DNA from 3 places in the Methylophilus sp. 5 genome. Region 3 is predicted to be linked to each of the others. Evidence: predicted binding sites of a transcription regulator. Region 3 holds the regulator's gene; each other region holds the start of a gene.
The links. Region 3 encodes sigma-54, which starts transcription at its own class of promoters, with help from an activator protein. Its sites were predicted from a motif close to TGGCACNNTTCCTGCT; they were not measured.
Positions count from the first base shown of each region.

Region 1: the regulator sigma-54 is predicted to act here: its motif matches at 4,729-4,744, upstream of METH5_RS0101435 (CmpA/NrtA family ABC transporter substrate-binding protein).
Region 2: the regulator sigma-54 is predicted to act here: its motif matches at 2,597-2,612, upstream of nirB (nitrite reductase large subunit NirB).

Region 1 covers NZ_KI911560.1:326,402-332,616, forward strand. The annotation lists gene METH5_RS0101420 (efflux RND transporter permease subunit) at 1-1,786, shown strand, start outside; gene METH5_RS0101425 (efflux transporter outer membrane subunit) at 1,779-3,245, shown strand; gene METH5_RS0101430 (nitrate regulatory protein) at 3,334-4,602, shown strand; gene METH5_RS0101435 (CmpA/NrtA family ABC transporter substrate-binding protein) at 4,944-6,215, shown strand, end outside.
Region 2 covers NZ_KI911560.1:342,086-348,300, reverse strand. The annotation lists gene nirB (nitrite reductase large subunit NirB) at 1-2,374, opposite strand, end outside; gene METH5_RS0101480 (nitrate reductase) at 2,896-5,661, opposite strand; gene nirD (nitrite reductase small subunit NirD) at 5,678-5,995, opposite strand; gene METH5_RS0101470 (bifunctional protein-serine/threonine kinase/phosphatase) at 6,042-6,215, opposite strand, start outside.
Region 3 covers NZ_KI911560.1:1,005,844-1,012,058, forward strand. The annotation lists gene lptA (lipopolysaccharide transport periplasmic protein LptA) at 1-61, shown strand, start outside; gene lptB (LPS export ABC transporter ATP-binding protein) at 75-821, shown strand; gene METH5_RS0104780 (RNA polymerase factor sigma-54) at 828-2,375, shown strand; gene tyrS (tyrosine--tRNA ligase) at 2,421-3,659, opposite strand; gene METH5_RS0104790 (anhydro-N-acetylmuramic acid kinase) at 3,778-4,905, shown strand; gene gltA (citrate synthase) at 5,071-6,215, shown strand, end outside.

The DNA of each region.
Region 1 (6,215 bases), 680 kb from region 3:
TATCCCCATGGCCTTTTTTGGTGGCGCCACCGGCGTGATTTACCGCCAGTTCTCCATCACCATTGTGTCAGCCATGTTGCTGTCTGTGCTGGTTGCGCTGACATTGACCCCTGCCCTGTGTGCAACCATGCTCACGCCATCCAACCATCACCATGCGGCGACAGGTGGCCTGTTCGGCTGGTTTTTCCGCTGGTTTAACCCGACGTTCGAGGCCTTTGCCAATGGCTACCAGGCGGTGGTCGAAAAAATCCTGCGCCAGAAACTATTCACCATGGTGATATATGCAGGCATTCTTGCCTTGCTGGCTTTCCTGTTCCTGCGTTTACCCAGTTCCTTCCTGCCCACCGAAGATCAGGGCATCCTCATGGCACAGATTCAGTTACCAGTGGGTGCAACGGATAGCAGGATGCAGCGGGTGCTGCGTCAAATCGAGCACTACCTGGACGGTCAGGAAGCGGTCATTGATGAATATTTGACCATTGCTGGCCTCGGCCAGGGCGGTGGTGGCAGTCAGAACACCGGCCGCGCATTTATCCGGCTCAAGGATTGGGAGCTGCGTGGCGAAGGCGAAGATGCGGCATCACTCGCAGACAAGATGACCAAAGCCTTGTCAAAAATCCGCGATGCCAAACTGTTTGTCAACCAGCCTGCGCCTGTACGTGGCCTGGGCCAGGGCTCCGGCTTTACACTGGAACTCAAGGATGTCGGTGGCTTGGGGCACCAGGGACTGATGGACGCCAGAAATACATTTGTACAACTGGCCGCTGACAACCCGAAACTAAACCGCGTGCGCCCGAGCGGGCTGGATGATACGCCTATGTTCAGGCTCAATATAGATGACCAGAAAACTGGCATTTACAACCTGACCACGGCCAATATCAACTCCACGCTGTCTATCGCCATGGGTGGCACCTATGTGAATGACTTTATCAATAAGGGCCGCGTGAAAAAGGTCTATTTGCAAGGCGATGCACCGTACCGCATGCAACCTGAAGATATTGATCGCTGGTATGTGCGCAACAGCACCAACGACATGGTGCCTTTCTCTGCATTTTCTAATACGCGCTGGGTCTCTGGCTCACCGCTGTTAGAACGCTATAACGGTATTTCTTCCGTCGAAATCGTTGGTGAAGCGGCCAAAGGCATCAGTACCGGCGAAGCCATGCGCATTGCTGAAAGCATTATCAAGCAATTACCGGCTGGCATAGGCTATGAGTGGAGTGCGCAATCCTACCAGGAGCGACTCTCAGGCTCACAAGCCCCATTATTGTATGCCGTCTCAGTGGTATTTGTGTTCCTGTGCCTGGCGGCGCTATACGAAAGCTGGGCGGTGCCCTTCTCGGTGATTATGGTAGTACCGTTGGGGATTCTGGGCGCGGTCATGGCCACCAGCTTGCGCGGCATGACCGCCGACGTTTACTTCCAGGTCGGCTTGCTGACGACCATAGGCCTGTCAGCCAAAAACGCCATCCTGATTGTCGAATTCGCCAAGCATTTGCAAGAGCGTGGCCAACCGTTGCTGACAGCCACGCTGGAAGCCGTGAAACTGCGCTTGCGGCCTATTCTCATGACTTCGCTCGCCTTTATTTTTGGCGTGCTGCCGCTGGCATTTAGTCACGGTGCAGGCGCAGTTAGCCGCCAGGCGATTGGGACTGGCGTACTCGGCGGCATGCTGACGGCCACCTTTTTGGGCGTGTTTTTTGTGCCGCTGTTTTATGTGCTGATACGCTCGCTGTTCCCTTATCAACCAGCAGTGCCCCCTATTGCACACACGGCTCATGACTAAACAGATGATGATATTCAACCCGAAAACCCTGGCTGGGCTGATGGCACTAACGCTGGGCCTGAGTGGCTGCATAGACCTGGCACCATTTTATACACGCCCTGCGGCGCCTGTCCCGGCCACGCTGGGCAATGCAGCAAATGACCAGAAAGCATTTACTGACCTGCCATGGCAATCGTTTATCAGTGATGAAAACTTGCGTCAGGTCATCGCGCTGGCACTCAAAAACAATCGTGACCTGCAAGTGGCCGCGCTGACCATAGAACGATCGCGCGCCCTGTATCAGGTACAACGCGCCGATCTGTTCCCAACCGTGGCCGCAACGGTGGCTGAAACGGCCTCAAAAGGTATGGCGAGTGCCAGCAACAATACAGCGGGCAACACCTCAGGGGCGGCAACCGGCACATCGGGCAGTAGCAACAGTAGTGGCAATATCTCGCATATTTACCGTGCGACTGTCGGTTTTAGCGCTTATGAACTGGATTTGTTTAGCCGCATACGCAACCTTAACCAGCAGGCATTGCAAACGTTTTACGCTAATGAAGAGAATCACCACAGTACGCAAATCAGCCTGATTGCCGAAGTCTCTACCGCCTGGCTCACACTGGCCGCCGATAAAAAACGACTCGCGATTGCCCAGCAAACGCTGCAAAGCCAGCAAGCCACTTACAACATCAACCAGAAAATGTTTGACCTCGGTGTGGCCAACGCGCTGACCTTGAAGCAACTGCAAACCAGTGTCGATAGCGCACGCGTCGCCGTGGCCACTTATACCATGCAAGTCAAGCAAGATATCAATGCGCTCAACCTGCTGGCAGGCAGCATGGTGCCCGAGCAGTGGCTGCCAGAAGCCAGCCTGAGCAGTGTCGTACTTGCAACGCCTTTGCCTGGCGGCGTGAGTTCAGAGACTTTGCAACAACGGCCAGATGTGCGCGCAGCAGAACACTTGCTGGAAGGCGCCAATGCCAATATCGGCGCCTTGCGCGCGGCCTTCTTCCCCACCATCAGCCTGACCACCACAGTCGGCTCAGCCAGCACCGAATTGTCCGGCCTGTTTGCTAAGAACTCCGGCATCTGGACCTTTGTGCCGCAAATCAGCCTGCCTATCTTCAATGCTGGCCGTAACCGTGCCAATTTAACCTCGGCAGAAAAAAACCGTGATATTTTGCTCGCACAATACGAAAAAACCGTGCAAACTGCGTTCCGCGAAGTGGCTGACGTCTTAGTGCTGCGTGAAGGTTTGCAATCCCAACTAGATGCCCAGCAGTCTCTCACCAATGCCGCCAATGCCGCGTTCCAGCTGGCTGACGTCCGCTTTAAAAATGGTGTCGACAGCTACCTGGTCGTGCTGGATGCTCAACGCACACACTATACTGCCGAGCAATCGCTGGTCACGTTGCAACTAAGCGAGGCCACCAGCCAGCTGACTTTGTACAAAGTCATGGGTGGTGGTTGGCATTAAGTGAATGCGCGTATGCAAATAGTCGTTTTTAACATTAAATATAGAGATACCCACCAAGTCGCGCACACTTCTTGCTTGGTGCCTAGTGATGAACACAGAAATATCCCCTGCCCAAACCATTACCTTGGCCAAAATCAGACATATCGAGGAGCTGGAGCGACTCGATAGCTGCATCGCATTTGTCGAAAACATTGGCCAGTTAATCCATCAGTTACAGGCCGAACGTGGTGCCAGTTGCTTGTATATTGCCTCAAACGGGCAGCGCTTTGCGCCAGAACGTGCCGACATCATCATACAAAACCAGGCGATGGAAGCCAGCTTTAGAGAAGCGCTGCAACAGCACTTGCATAAAAACTCGCTGGCAGATGCCAAGCAGTTAACGCTCACCTCGTGGATATTGCTGGGCCTCGATCAGATGACCTCTTTGCGCCATCAGATCACCTTGCAAAAAATCTCTTTTGCCGACTGTATTGAATCGTTTAGCCGCTTAATCGGCAGCCTGATTGCGCTGATTTTTGAGATCACAGATAGCTCGGTCAATAGCAAAATTTCCACCTGTTTGCTCACGCTCTACAACCTGATCCAGGGCAAAGAGTTTGCCGGGCAAGAGCGCGCCGTGGGGGCGTATATGTTTGGCTCAGGCAGCCTGCAGCTTACCCATCAGCAAAAGCTGTTTGAACTGATCGCCCAGCAAGATCGTCACTTTGAATTATTTTGCCAGTTTGGCAGCGAAGAAGTATGCGCGTCATGGACGGCCTTGCAATCAACCAGCTGGCACCAGCAACACCAGCAATATCGCGCCAAACTAAGCCATGCCAAAGACCAGCAGGCACTCACCCCCAGTAGCGCAGATGTCTGGTTTGAGTTGTGCAGCAAGCGTTTGAGCGCGATGTGGCAGATTCAATGTCAGCTCATTCAAACCATGCATGAATTACTGGCCGGGCTGGCAAGCAAGGCCAAGAGCGACTTTGAGCAAACACGCCAATATTTAGAGGCGATTCAGGCCACCCCTGCTGCGGCACTTAACAGCACCTTTTTTAACCTGGCGATTCCGGTCGAAAATGCTTTAAATTTTCAGGCCCATGACACCTCGCAAGCATACCCGATGGCATCCATGATTACGCTATTGCAACAGCAATCGCGGCAAATTGCCGAGATGGAAGGCGAGCTGTCTGACACCAAAAAAGCGCTGGCCGAACGCAAGCTGATTGAGCGCGCCAAAGGCCTGCTCATGAGCACGCGCGGGCTCAATGAAATGGAAGCCTATAAAACCATGCGCAGCATTGCCATGGAGCAAAACCGCAAGATTATTGATGTGGCAGAAAACGTTCTGGCACATCACGCACGCTCAAGCTAAACGCCCGTCAAATTGGTGCATCCGCACACGTATGGTGCGAACTCCCCCCCGCTAAAAAGGCTGCATAAAAACGCAGCCCTCAAAAAAAACCAATATTAAACAATCACTTAAAAATAGTGTGCCAGCTGGCACGGCAATTGCTAAATTGGCTTGAGGTTTCAGCTAACGGCGGTTGAAATCACACCAGTAGCACCGGCCCCGAATAAAAGGCCATGTAGCAAACAAGCCTGATGGCTTGCGCAATCAACGGACAAAGGCGTCCTGAGTGTAGACAAAAAACAGTCTGCATTCAGGACGCCTTTTTGTTTTTAAATTTTCGATTAATTAATCAAGGAGCAGCAATGAGCAGTTCTGATAACAATTCTGATCACAATAAAGTGACGCCGTCTACCCCAGTCACCACCACCGAACAAGTGGACCAGAAACGTCGCCACTTTTTCATGAACACCATGGCCGGTGCCTTTGGTGCTGCCGCCATGATGAATATGGTGCCATCGGCTATCCGCAGCCAGGCTTGGGCTGCCGGTTCAGATGCGCCTGAAATCACCGAAGTGAAAGTGGGTTTTATTCCACTGACTGACTGTGCGCCGATTATCGTTGCTGCACAAATGGGCTTCGATAAAAAATACGGCATCAAAATCGTGCCGTCCAAAGAGGCTTCCTGGGCGGGCGTGCGCGACAAAATGGTCAACGGTGAGTTGCATGCAGCGCACGTGTTGTATGGCTTGATTTACGGCGTACAACTGGGTATCGGCGGTCAGCAAAAAGATATGAACGTCCTGATGACGCTGAACCACAACGGCCAGGGCATCACGCTGGCTAACCAGTTAAAAGAAAAAGGCGTCACCAGTGGCGCCACCCTCAAGCGCCTGCTGGATAACGAAAACCGCGACTTCACTTTTGCACAGACCTTCCCCACCGGCACGCACGCCATGTGGTTGTATTACTGGCTAGCCAGTTATGGCATCAACCCGATGCAAGACGTGAAAACCATTGTGGTGCCACCACCACAAATGGTTGCCAACATGCGTATCGGCAATATGGATGGTTATTGCGTAGGCGAGCCGTGGAACGCACGCGCGATTTACGACAAAATTGGCTTTACTGTGGCGACCTCTCAGGATATCTGGACCGATCATCCGGAAAAAGTATTGGGCACCACCGCTGAGTTTGCGGCCAAAAACCCAAATACCGCACTGGCATTGACCAAAGCAATTCTGGAAGCTTGCCGCTATATCGATGCCACTAAAAACCGCTCTGAAGTGGCCAAACTGATTGCTGGTAAAGCCTATGTGAATGCGCCTGAAGAAGTGATTGAAGGCCGCTTTTTGGGCCATTACGACAATGGCATCGGCAAAAAATGGGAAGACCCTAACTACATGAAGTTTTTTAACGATGGCAAGGTCAACTTCCCGTACCTGTCCGATGGCATGTGGTTTTTGACCCAACACAAACGCTGGGGCTTGTTGAAGTCTGACCCTGACTACTTAAGCATTGCGAAAAAGGTCAACCGTATCGACATTTATACCGAAGCGGCCAAATCGCTGGGGATTGCCGTGCCGGACGCGATGCGTAGCAGCAAGCTGATTGATGGCGTGGTGTGGGATGGTAAA
Region 2 (6,215 bases), 660 kb from region 3:
CGACCACGTGTTGCATTTGTGCTTCCAGCTCAGCGCCCAAACCGAGCGAGTCATTGATCACGACGTTACGCAGGTAGTCCAGGCCACCTTCCATGTTGTCGCGCCAGGTGCTGGTGCGTTGCAGGCGGTCGGCGGTGCGGATATAGAACATGAGGAATCGGTCTATCATGCGGATCGCCTCTTCTTTAGTGAGGTCGCTGGCAATCAGCTCGGCGTGGCGTGGCTTCATGCCGCCGTTACCACACACATAGAGGTTCCAGCCGCTTTCGGTGGCGATTAAACCGACGTCTTTGCCTTGAGCCTCGGCACATTCACGCGTACAACCTGAGACACCAAACTTGATTTTGTGCGGTGCGCGCAAGCCTTTGTAACGGTTCTCCAACTGCACGGCGAGGCCAACGCTGTCATCCACACCATAACGGCACCAGGTCGAGCCAACGCAGCTTTTTACTGTGCGCAATGATTTGCCATAGGCATGGCCGGACTCAAAGCCAGCGGCGATCAACTCTTCCCAAATATTAGGTAATTGCTCAACGCGGGCACCAAACATATCAACCCGTGCACCGCCAGTGACCTTGGTATACAAATTATATTTTTTGGCAATCTGGCCAATCGCAATCAGGCCGTCAGGGGTGACTTCGCCGCCTGGCATACGTGGCACCACTGAGTAACTGCCGTCTTTCTGGATATTGCCGAGAAAGTAGTCATTGGAGTCTTGCAGTGAAGCCAAGTCTTTTTTCAGGATAAAGTCGTTCCAGCACGAAGCCAGCACACTGGCTGCGGTTGGTTTACAAATGTCACAACCCATGCCTTTGCCATGTTTTTCCAATAGTTCGTCAAACGTGCGGATTTGCTCAACACGCACCAGGTGGTAAAGCTCCTGGCGCGAATATGGGAAGTGTTCGCACAGATGGTTATTCACTGTCATGCCCAGTTTCACCATCTGTGCTTTCATCACTTGTGTCACCAGTGGCACGCAGCCGCCGCAGGCTGTACCGGCTTTCGTACAGGATTTGATGGCACCTATACTGCAATTACCCGCAGCCACCGCCTCGCCAATTGCGCCTTTGCTCACGTTGTTACAGGAGCAGAGCACCGCCGTGTCTGGCAGGGCATCCACGCCCAGGCCTGGTTTTTCTTTGCCATCGCTGGCAGGCAGAATCAAAAACTCCGGGTTTTCCGGCAAAGGCATCTCATTGACGGTCATCTGTTGCAGCGTGCCATATTCATCGGCATTGCCGATTAACACCGCGCCCAGCAGTTTTTTGCCATCTTCGCTAACGACGATTTTTTTGTAGATATTGCGTACTTCATCCGTGTACTGATAGCTGCGGCAACCATGGGTCTTGCCATGCGCATCACCAACACTGGCCACATCGACGCCCATCAGTTTGAGTTTGGTGCTCATGTCTGCACCCTGAAAGGTGGCCGTGGTTTCACCTGACAAGTGCGCACATGCGGTGCGCGCCATATCGTAACCAGGTGCCACCAGGCCGTACATCTCGTCGTGCCAGCTGGCGCATTCGCCAATCGCGTAAATGTCGTGGTCACTGGAGCGCGAGAAATCATCAATGGCGATACCGCCGCGGGCGCCGATGGCCAGGCCAGATTCGCGTGCCAGTTCATCACGTGGGCGGATACCGGCGGAGAACACGATCATGTCGGTTTCCAGCCAGGTTTCATCAAAAAACACCATGCGATGACGTGCGGTTGCGCCGTCCACAATCGCGGTGGTGTTGCGGCTGGTGTGCACGTGTACGCCCAGTTCTTCAATCTTGCTGCGCAATACTTTGCCGCCAGCCTCATCGACTTGTACTGCCATCAGGCGTGGGGCAAATTCCACCACATGGGTGTCGAGACCCATGTCGCGCAATGCTTTGGCGCATTCCAAGCCCAGCAGGCCACCGCCGACCACCACACCGCTTTTGGATGTTTTGCCGGCTGCGGTCATGGCTTCCAGGTCTTCAATGGTGCGGTATACAAAGCAGTTGTCACGATCACGCCCGGCGACCGATGGCACAAATGGGAAAGAGCCGGTCGCCAATACCAGCTTGTCATAGGGCAAGACGGTGTTGTCTGTGAGGGTGACGGTATGCTGGTGGCGGTCAATGTGGCTGACGCGGGCATTCAGGCATAACTCCAGGCCCGGGCGGTCATAAAAACCAGGTTCGACTAATGAAAGATCTTCAGCCGTGCTGCCTGAGAAAAAGCTGGAGAGGTGCACACGATCGTACGCAGGGCGTGGCTCTTCGCCCAATACGGTGACTTGCAGGTTTGCGGCTGTCAGGTCCGGGTGGCGCTTGACCAGCTCCTGCATAAAATAATGTCCCACCATGCCGTTGCCGACCACTACTACGCGGGTAAGTTGATTCATCGTGTGTTTCCTATCAGAGGCAAGCATGTGCATGCATTGCGGTTTACTAAATATTTACTAGGCTTAAAAACGAAAAAAGGCGTCCACAGCTTATCGAGCGACTACCTGAGGCAGTACGAAAATAAGCTATGAACGCCGTTGTCCATAAAGGGATTGCCTGACTAAAGCATCCCTTATTAAATAAAGTAATCATCGTTAATCAACGAGATTTATTGTCATAAAAGCAATTGGCGTGCCAGAAATTTAGGTGGTGCTTCTGAGCGGGATGGGAATGTGATAAGTGACTGTTATTGATTGGATTATTTCTGGCTAATCTGTCATTTATTTGCTGGCCAGACAGCAACGCAGGGGTATGGTAATAGTGCGGCGCACAATAATGGTGCGCATTGAGCTGATTGCACCAGCATCGACCTTTACTTTATATGCAGGCGCTGGCGCACTTGGCTTGTTATCAAAAAAATAAGCATCGCCCGTGTATCATCATATGGGCCAAGAGCGTCTCGGCAATTCAAGTGAGCACATCAAGCGTGCACCTTGCCATGCAATTTGACCAGGCGTTTTAGCTCAGGCAGGCATGAGCCACAGCTGGTGCCGCACTTGAGCTTGTTTTGCAGGGTGGGCAAATCGGCGCCCATTTCCAGTGTTTCGATAATCTCGTTTTCCGAGACATCCAGGCAGTTACAAATAATTTTGCCACGGCTATGCTGGCCTGCGGGTGGCGCACTCAACGGTGCCAATGCCCAGCGACGCAGTTCGGGGGTGAGCTCCCCCTTGGACATCACTTCACGCAGCCAGTCGGCTGCCAGCACTTCACCAATCAGGCGCACGCCGGTGACCTGGTTATCCTGGACCAGAATATGTTTGCTGACGCCGCGTTTGGCATCGTTATAGGTCAGCATGGGCGCGTCTTCTGTCATCTCCAGCAGCGCATCCAACTCGGTAATCAACGCGGGGTCAGGCGCCGTGTGGTGTGAGGCGCGCAGCATGACCATGCCCGCATCGCGGCCATATAAGCCGCAACTGGCGTAATCAAAACGTTTAAGCAATTTGCGGATGTGGTTAATCAGCTGTGCGTTTTCGCAATTGCGCATCACGACCATTTGCCATGGCAAGTCTAACTTTTCTAGTTTAACGGCAGTGTGTTTGAGCTCGGGCTGTTTTGATAGTTTGTCGACGGCCGCTGGCATCAATGCATTCACGCCCAGGCCATGCATAAACTGGCTGCTCCAGTGCATTGGCATGAAAATCTGCGCCGGTTGCACTTCGTCAGAAGCCTGCACGCGCACCACCAGGTTGCCACGTTTATTGCTGACTTTGACAATATCGCCATGCTTGATTGAGCGGCGCTGCATATCATTGGCATGCATCCAGATGACAGGCTGCTCTTCATGGTTAAACAGCTGCGCCACGATGCCGGTACGGCTCATGCCATGCCATTGGTCGCGCAAACGACCTGTGATCAGGTGAAAGGGGTGACGCGCATCTGGTTTGTCGGCGGTGCCTTTGTAAACCGCACTCATAAAGTGTGCTTTGCCACCTGGTTTTTGGAACACGCCATCGGTATATAAACGCGCTTGGCCTTGGCTAGCACCCGATTTAAACGGCCACTGTTGCGGGCCTTGTGTTTCCAGAATGCTGTAGCTCAAGCCTGTGATGTCGAGGTCACGGCCACGTGTGGTTTCGCGGTGCTCGTTAAAAATGGTTTCGGTATCTGGATAGTGAAACAGGCTGCCGGGTTTGCCTAACTTTTGGGCTAGCCGTTGTGCAAAATCGACCACGGCTTCCCAGTCATGGCGCGCTTCGCCTGGTTTGGGGGCGGCAGGGCGCACGCGCGTAATGCGGCGCTCGGAGTTCGTCACCGTGCCTTCTTTTTCACCCCAGGTGGTGGCCGGTAAAAACACATCGGCATAGGGGTTGCTGTCGGTGTTATTAAAAGCATCTTGTAACACCACCAGCTCGGCGTTTTGTAGCGAGGCCAGCACATTGTTGAGGTCTGGCATCGAGTGCGCAGGGTTGGTGCAGGCAATCCAGATCGCTTTGATTTCACCACTTTTGACCGCGTCAAACATTTCGACGGCGGTTTTGCCCGGCGTGGCGGGTACGTCTGGCACGCCCCACAAACGGGCGACTTCGGCACGGTGCTCGGCATTGGCCAGGTCACGGTGACCTGAGAGCAGATTGGCCATGCCGCCGACTTCGCGTCCGCCCATGGCATTGGGTTGACCGGTGAGCGAGAACGGGCCTGCGCCTGGCTTGCCAATCTGGCCGGTGGCCAGGTGCAGGTTAATCAGGGTGGCATTTTTCTCGGTGCCGTGAATAGACTGGTTCAGCCCCATGCAGTACATAGAGAGCGTTGGGCCCAGGCCAAACCATTTGGCTGCCTGGATAATATCTTTTTCGCTGACGCCGCAAATATCGGCCACCATTTTTGGTGTATATTCGCGCACGGTTTCCTTGAGTGCTTCAAAGCCTTCGGTATGGTTGCGGATATAGGCCATATCGAGCAAGCCTTCCCACAGCATGACATGCAGCAGGCCGTTAAACAGCGCGACGTCAGTGCCTGGCAAAATCGCCAGATGCAAATCGGCCAGTTGTGCGGTGTCGGTGCGGCGTGGGTCAACCACCACAATTTTCATGTCAGGATTTTTTGCCTTGGCATCTTCAATGCGGCGGAACACAATCGGGTGTGCAAATGCGGTGTTGGAGCCTGCGATAAACAGGCACTGTGTATGGTCAATATCGTCATAGCAGGCCGGGGGCGCATCGGCGCCTAACGTGACTTTATAACCCGCCACAGCTGAGCTCATGCACAGGCGCGAATTGGTATCGACATTATTAGTGCCTATCAGGCCTTTGGCCAGCTTGTTAAACACATAATAGTCTTCGGTGAGTAACTGGCCGGAGATGTAAAAGGCCACTGCATCCGGGCCGTGGGTGTTGATAATGTCGGCAAAGCGGTCAACCACGTGATCAAGCGCCGCGTCCCAGCTCACTTGTTCTCGCGGCAGGTTGCGTGACAGGCGCACCTCGGGGTATAACGCACGTGCATCCAGCTTGGTGGTCAGGTGTAGCGTCGAGCCTTTGGTGCACAAGCGGCCAAAGTTGGCCGGATGCTCAGGATCGCCTTTGACATCGACAATCTGTTTGCCTTCGGTGGTAATAATGACGCCACAGCCTACCCCGCAATAACAGCAAGTACTGCGCGTTTCACGCCGTTGCGGATAAAACGTCACCGGCTCGGCAGTCAGCGGGCTGTTGGTTGTCTGGCGTTGTTGCTGTTGCGTCATAGATTGCCTGGCTTACTCAAGACGACTGGTTTAGTTGCAGATAGACGTCGCCACCTTCTACTTTAACTGCGTAGCAGGCGGTGTGACCAACATCCGGCTCTTCTGCTTTACCATCTACCAGGCTGATTTTCCAGCTGTGCAGTGGGCAGGCGACTTTGTCACCATAGACGATGCCTTGCGATAATGGGCCGCCTTTATGCGGGCAGCTGTTGTTGAGTGCAAACACGCGGTCATCTTCGGTGCGAAAGACGCCAATCTCTACCTCGCCGTGGCGCACAACACGTGCGCCTAGGGCCGGAATATCGTTTACCGGGCAAATTTTTGTCCAACTCATTATTTCCTCTTTTCCAACGTGAGTCTGGGTTTTACAGCGCAAGGGCTTAAGAGACCACTAGCAAATAAATTAATAGCAGATTGATACACAGCGAAATCACGGCCAGCCATTGCCATTTAACCAGACGTGCCCGCGCAATCAGTGGCGTGCGCGGGATGACGATGGGTTTGAGTTCGCCATGTTCCAGCGCCAGCAGCATTTCTTCGGCGGTTTCAAAGCG
Region 3 (6,215 bases):
AATTAAAGTAGAACCGGCGCCTAACGACACCAGCAGCGAGCCCGCGAAAGCGCAACCTTAAAGACACCGGCCTTATGCAGACATCCGTTTCACCAGATCAGAACCATTTGCGTGTTAGCCACCTGAAAAAAGCCTATCAGGGGCGCACCGTGGTTAAAAACACCACGCTTGAGCTGCGCAGCGGCGAAGTGATTGGCTTACTGGGCCCAAATGGCGCCGGCAAAACCACCAGCTTTTATATGATTGTGGGCTTAGTCGCGCTGGATGATGGCAGCATTACGCTCAACGGGGCAGACGTGAGCCACGCACCCATGCATGAGCGCGCACGCATGGGCTTGGCCTATCTGCCACAAGAAGCCTCTATTTTTCGCAAAATGACGGTCACTGACAACATTTTGTCCATTCTCGAAACCCGCCCCCATACAGAAGAAGAGCGTGAAGCGCGGCTGGAGTCCTTGCTGGATCAGTTGCATATCCAGCATATTCGCAATAGTCAGGCAGTGAGTTTGTCCGGCGGTGAACGTCGCCGCGTCGAAATCGCCCGTTGCCTGGCGACCGACCCAAAATTCATTTTGCTGGATGAGCCGTTTGCCGGGATTGACCCGATTGCGGTGATTGAGATTCAAAAAATTATCCGCTACCTGAGCAGCCAGAATATCGGTATTTTAATTACAGACCACAACGTACGCGAAACCCTGGATATTTGTGACCGGGCTTATATCGTGAATGAAGGCGCCGTGTTTGCCGCGGGCACGCCCGACGAAATCATTCAAAACGAAGGCGTACGTGAAGTGTATCTGGGCAAGAATTTTAGGCTGTAACCCGTTATGAAGCAAAATCTGCAACTACGTATTTCGCAAAACCTGGCGCTCACCCCGCAGCTGCAACAGTCTATCCGCCTGTTGCAGCTCTCAACACTTGAGTTGAGCCAAGAGCTGGAAACCATCCTGCAGGAAAATCCGCTGCTGGAAATGGCCGACGGTGAAGAAGGCGAGTTTGAAGACAATAGCCCTACCGCGACCGCCGCGGCCGAGCAAGAGCTACCTGATGCAAGCTCGTTTGATGTTGCCACACAGGCGGAAATCACCGCACCCGCAGAAACCTTGCGCGAAGAGTTGCACGACCAACTTGGCGGCAACGAAGGCGAACAAGCCAATCTGAATGAAGAATTTTCACCGCCCGAGTTTGAAGACGACTACGAGGAGTTTGGCAGCACCAGCAATTGGGACGAAGCCGGTCGCAACAATATGGACGATGAAGACGGTGATTTTTCGCGTCAGGATGCCAGCAATACCAGCTTGCGCGAACACTTGATGAACCAGATACAACTGGCGCATTTGTCCAAACGTGACATGGACCTGGTGAAGTTTTTACTCGACGGTATTAATGATAATGGTTACCTGGAACAGGACTTACAAGAAATTGTCGACCTGCTGCCCCCAGAGCTGGAAGTTGAGTTGTTAGAGCTGGAAACCGCCCTTAAATTGATCCAGAACCTGGATCCGATTGGGGTTGGCGCGCGCGACCTGTGCGAATGCCTGCGCCTGCAATTACAAGCGCTCCCAGCAGACACGCCTTATTTGCGCATCGCTATGGCGATTGCCAAAGATCACTTAGCGCTGCTGGCCAACAAAGACTTTGTCAAACTGCGCAAACTGCTCAGTTGCGATGAAACCGCCCTTAAAGGTGCGCAACAACTCATCCGCCAGCAGAACCCCAAGCCTGGCAACGAATTCGCTACCTTTAGTCATGACCACTTTATCCAGCACGATGTGGTAGTCAAAAAAATCAAAGGCATCTGGATGGCGTCACTCAATGATGGCGTGATCCCCAAGCTGCGGATCAATCAATTGTATGCGGACATCCTTAAGCGCAACCGCGATAGTTCCGGCCAATATCTGCAAAGCCAGATGCAAGAAGCCAAATGGATGATTAAAAATATCCAGCAGCGTTTTTCTACGATCTTGCGTGTATCGCAAGCGATTGTAGACCGTCAACGCAACTTTTTTGAGCATGGCGAAATTGCCATGCGCCCCTTGGTATTACGTGAAATTGCCGAAGAGCTAGACTTGCACGAAAGCACCATTTCACGCGTGACGACGCATAAGTATATGCTCACACCGCGCGGGGTGCTGGAGCTTAAATACTTTTTTGGTAGCTCAGTCGCAACCGATGCTGGCGGCTCCTGCTCAGCGACCGCTATTCGCGCCTTAATCAAGCAAATGGTGGCCGAAGAAAATCAGAAAAAACCATTATCGGATAACCAAATTACCGATACGCTGGCGCAACAAGGCATTGTGGTCGCCCGCCGCACCATTGCAAAATATCGCGAGTCGCTGAGTATTCCGCCCGCAAATTTACGCAAGTCGCTGTAAAACAAAAAGGCCGCATCTGCGGCCTTTTTGTTGGTTACGAGTTTGTTATTTAATTGTGATTTTAGCAAACTTGCGCTTACCCACCTGGGCGACCACGGTCACGCCTTTTGCCACTGGCAGATTTTTATCATCCACCTTCACGCTATCCAGCTTTACCCCGCCCTGCTGCACAGCGCGCATGGCTTCACTAGTGCTTTCTACCAAGCCAGCCTGTTTCAGCAATTGGCTGATGCCAATACTGTCACCCTCAATCGTCACCTCTACCTGTGGCACATCATCAGGAATACCGCCTTTGGCGCGGGTTTGAAAATCTTGCCAGGCTTTTTCAGCCGCGGCCTGGCCGTGAAAGCGGGCCACGATTTCTTGCGCAAACCCGACTTTGATATCGCGCGGGTTTTCACCCCCCGCCACTTGCGCTTTCCACTGGGCAACAGTATCTAATGAAGCGAACGACAACAAATCAATATAACGCCACATCAATGCATCAGAAATAGACATGATTTTGGCAAAAATAGTCTCGGGCGCCTCGCTAATACCAATATAGTTACCCAGCGACTTGGACATTTTATTCACGCCATCCAGGCCCTCCAGCAACGGCATCATCAACACACATTGTTGTGACTGCCCAGCCTGTTTTTGCAGCTCACGGCCCATTAGCAGGTTAAATTTCTGGTCGGTGCCGCCCAATTCCAAATCTGCCCGCAATGCCACTGAATCATAGCCTTGCAACAAGGGATACAAGAACTCGTGAATTGCAATCGGCTGGTTGCCTTTAAAGCGCTTGGAGAAGTCATCACGCTCCAGCATGCGCGCCACTGTATGGCTGGCAGCTAACTTGATCATACCGGCCGCCCCCAGGTCACTTAACCATGCCGAGTTAAACACAATCTCGGTTTTGGCCGGGTCTAAAATCTTAAACACCTGCTCGGAGTAAGTGTCGGCATTGGCTTTCACCTGCTCAACCGTTAACGGCGGGCGCGTCGTACTCTTACCGGTCGGATCACCAATCATGCCGGTAAAGTCACCAATCAGAAACAAAATCTGGTGACCCAGATCCTGCAACTGGCGCAATTTATTAATCAGCACAGTGTGGCCCAGGTGCAAGTCTGGCGCAGTTGGGTCAAAGCCCGCTTTAACGCGCAGCGGTTTGCCGGTTTTCAGCTTTTCAATCAGCTCTTGCTCGATCAACAGCTCATCGGCACCACGCTTGATAATGGCCAGTGCATTTGCAATGGCTGGGTTCAAAGCTTCAGCAGCGGTTGAAGGTTGGGTTACGTCTGTCATAAAGGCTCTTTTTAAAGCTACGCCGCGGCGTACTTTGTCATCAAAGTAAAACCGCTATTTTAACGTAATCCCATGCATTTCTGTAAGCCGAGCATGAGCAGTGTTACACTTATGCCTTATGAATTTTTCTGCTACGCCCCCCCAAGCACGCCTGTTTATCGGCCTGATGTCTGGCACGAGTCTAGACGGCGTAGATGCAGTAGTGGTGACACAACAAGGTGAACACCTGGCACAACAAGGCCAATACTTCCTGCCTTACCCGGCTGATATCCGGCAATTGTTGCTCGATTTACACACCCCCGCACAGCATGAATTACATACTGCCGCCATTGTGTCTAACCGGCTCGCTGACTTGTATGCAGAGGCCGTGCAAGGCTTGCTGACAGACGCCAGATTATCAGCCAGCGCAGTAAGCGCCATTGGCTGCCACGGGCAAACCATACGCCACTGCCCTGACCTCCCTAATGGACAGGCATATACCCTGCAACTGGGCAACCACGCGCGCCTGGCCGAGCGCACAGGCATCACCGTGGTGGGCGACTTTCGTAGTCGCGATATTGCCGCTGGTGGCCAAGGTGCGCCACTGGTGCCAGCCTTTCATCAGGCCGTTTTTTCTGCGCCAGATACACACCGTGTCATGATTAATATCGGCGGCATTGCCAACCTGAGTGATTTGCCCATTAATGGCCAGGTGATTGGTTTTGACTCTGGCCCCGGCAACCTGCTGATGGACGCCTGGACGCTGCAGCACACAGGTAACACATATGATGCAGGCGGGCAGTGGGCAGCGGGTGGCAGTGTCAATCAGGCGTTACTTCACGCAATGCTGGCTGCCCCTTACTTTGCGCTGCCAACACCCAAAAGCACTGGCCGTGACCTGTTTAATCAGGCCTGGCTCAACTTGCATCTGCAAGCTAACACTGACACACCGCAAAATGTCGCACGCACGCTACTGGAGCTCAGCGCTGTAAGCATTGCACAAGCATTGCAGCAACACTGCCGCGGTGCCCAAGAACTGTATGTGTGTGGTGGCGGTGCGCATAACCTGGCGTTAATCGACAGATTGCAAACCCTATGTGGGTTGCCTGTACAACGCACAGACGCCCTGGGCATAGGCGTAGACTGGGTGGAGGCGGTTGCCTTCGCCTGGCTGGCGCAACGCTGTGTGGATCACCTGCCGGGCAACATGCCAGCGGTCACCGGCGCGGCAGGCCCGCGTGTGTTAGGCGCGATTTATCCCCATTAACACACAGAGACACTAAAGCGGTGCGAATGCACTGAACGTTTGATTTAAACTGGTGCAGGATTAAACACGATTTTTTAACTTTTGCTGGCTCATTGCCGCACAAGCCCCCATATTCAAACACCTTTGCGTATAATTTATACAACCTTGACTTAAACAGAGTACGTTATGGCTACCAAAGCGACCATTACATTTGACAACGACAGCACGGCAATTGACCTGCCAGTTTTAAAGGGCAGTTTAGGCACGGATGTCATCGACATCCGCAACCTGGGCAAACATGGCTACTTCACCTTTGACCCCGGCTTTATGTCCACCGCCGCCTGTACCTCAGGCATTACCTTTATTGATGGCGAACAAGGCCTGCTGTACTATCGCGGTTACCCGATTGAGCAACTGGCTGAAAATTGTGACTTTCTGGAAGTCTCACATTTGCTGCTCAATGGCGAGCTGCCAACCCTGCAACAGCGTGAAGAGTTTGTCGGCACCATTCGCCAGCACACCATGCTACATGACCAAATGAGCAACGTGTTTCGCGGCTTTCGTCGTGACGCCCACCCGATGGCGGTCATGATCGCAGTCGTGGGGGCCATGGCTGCGTTTTATCCTGACAACAACAACGTCGCAGACCCTGAGTCACGCAAAGTAGCTGCCATACGCCTGCTAGCCAAGGTGCCGACGATTGCCGCCTGGAGCTATAAGTACAATGTAGGTGAACCATTCATGTACCCCAAAAACACCTTGGGTTACGCCGAAAACTTTATGCACATGATGTTCGCAACGCCCTGTGAAGAATACGTGCCCAACCCGATTTTGGCACGCGCGTTTGAGCGCATTTTGCTTCTGCACGCAGATCACGAGCAAAACGCCTCCACCTCTACCGTGCGCCTGGTTGGCTCTAGCGGCGCCAACCCGTTTGCCTGTATTGCAGCGGGTATCGCATCGTTATGGGGGCCATCCCACGGCGGCGCCAATGAGGCAACGCTCAATATGCTGGAAGAAATTGGCGATGTCAGCCGTATTGGTGAATTTATCAAACGCGCCAAAGACAAAACCGACAGCTTCCGCCTGATGGGTTTTGGCCACCGCGTTTACCGCAACATGGACCCACGCGCCTCCATCATGCGCAAAACCTGCCACGAAGTGCTGAACGAACTCGGACTGCATGATGACCCGATGTTTAAACTGGCCATGGAGCTGGAAAAAATCGCACTGGAAGATGAATATTTCGTTTCACGCAAACTGTATCCAAATGTCGACTTCTATAGCGGCATTGTCATGCGTGCAATGGGCATCCCCAACTCGATGTTTAC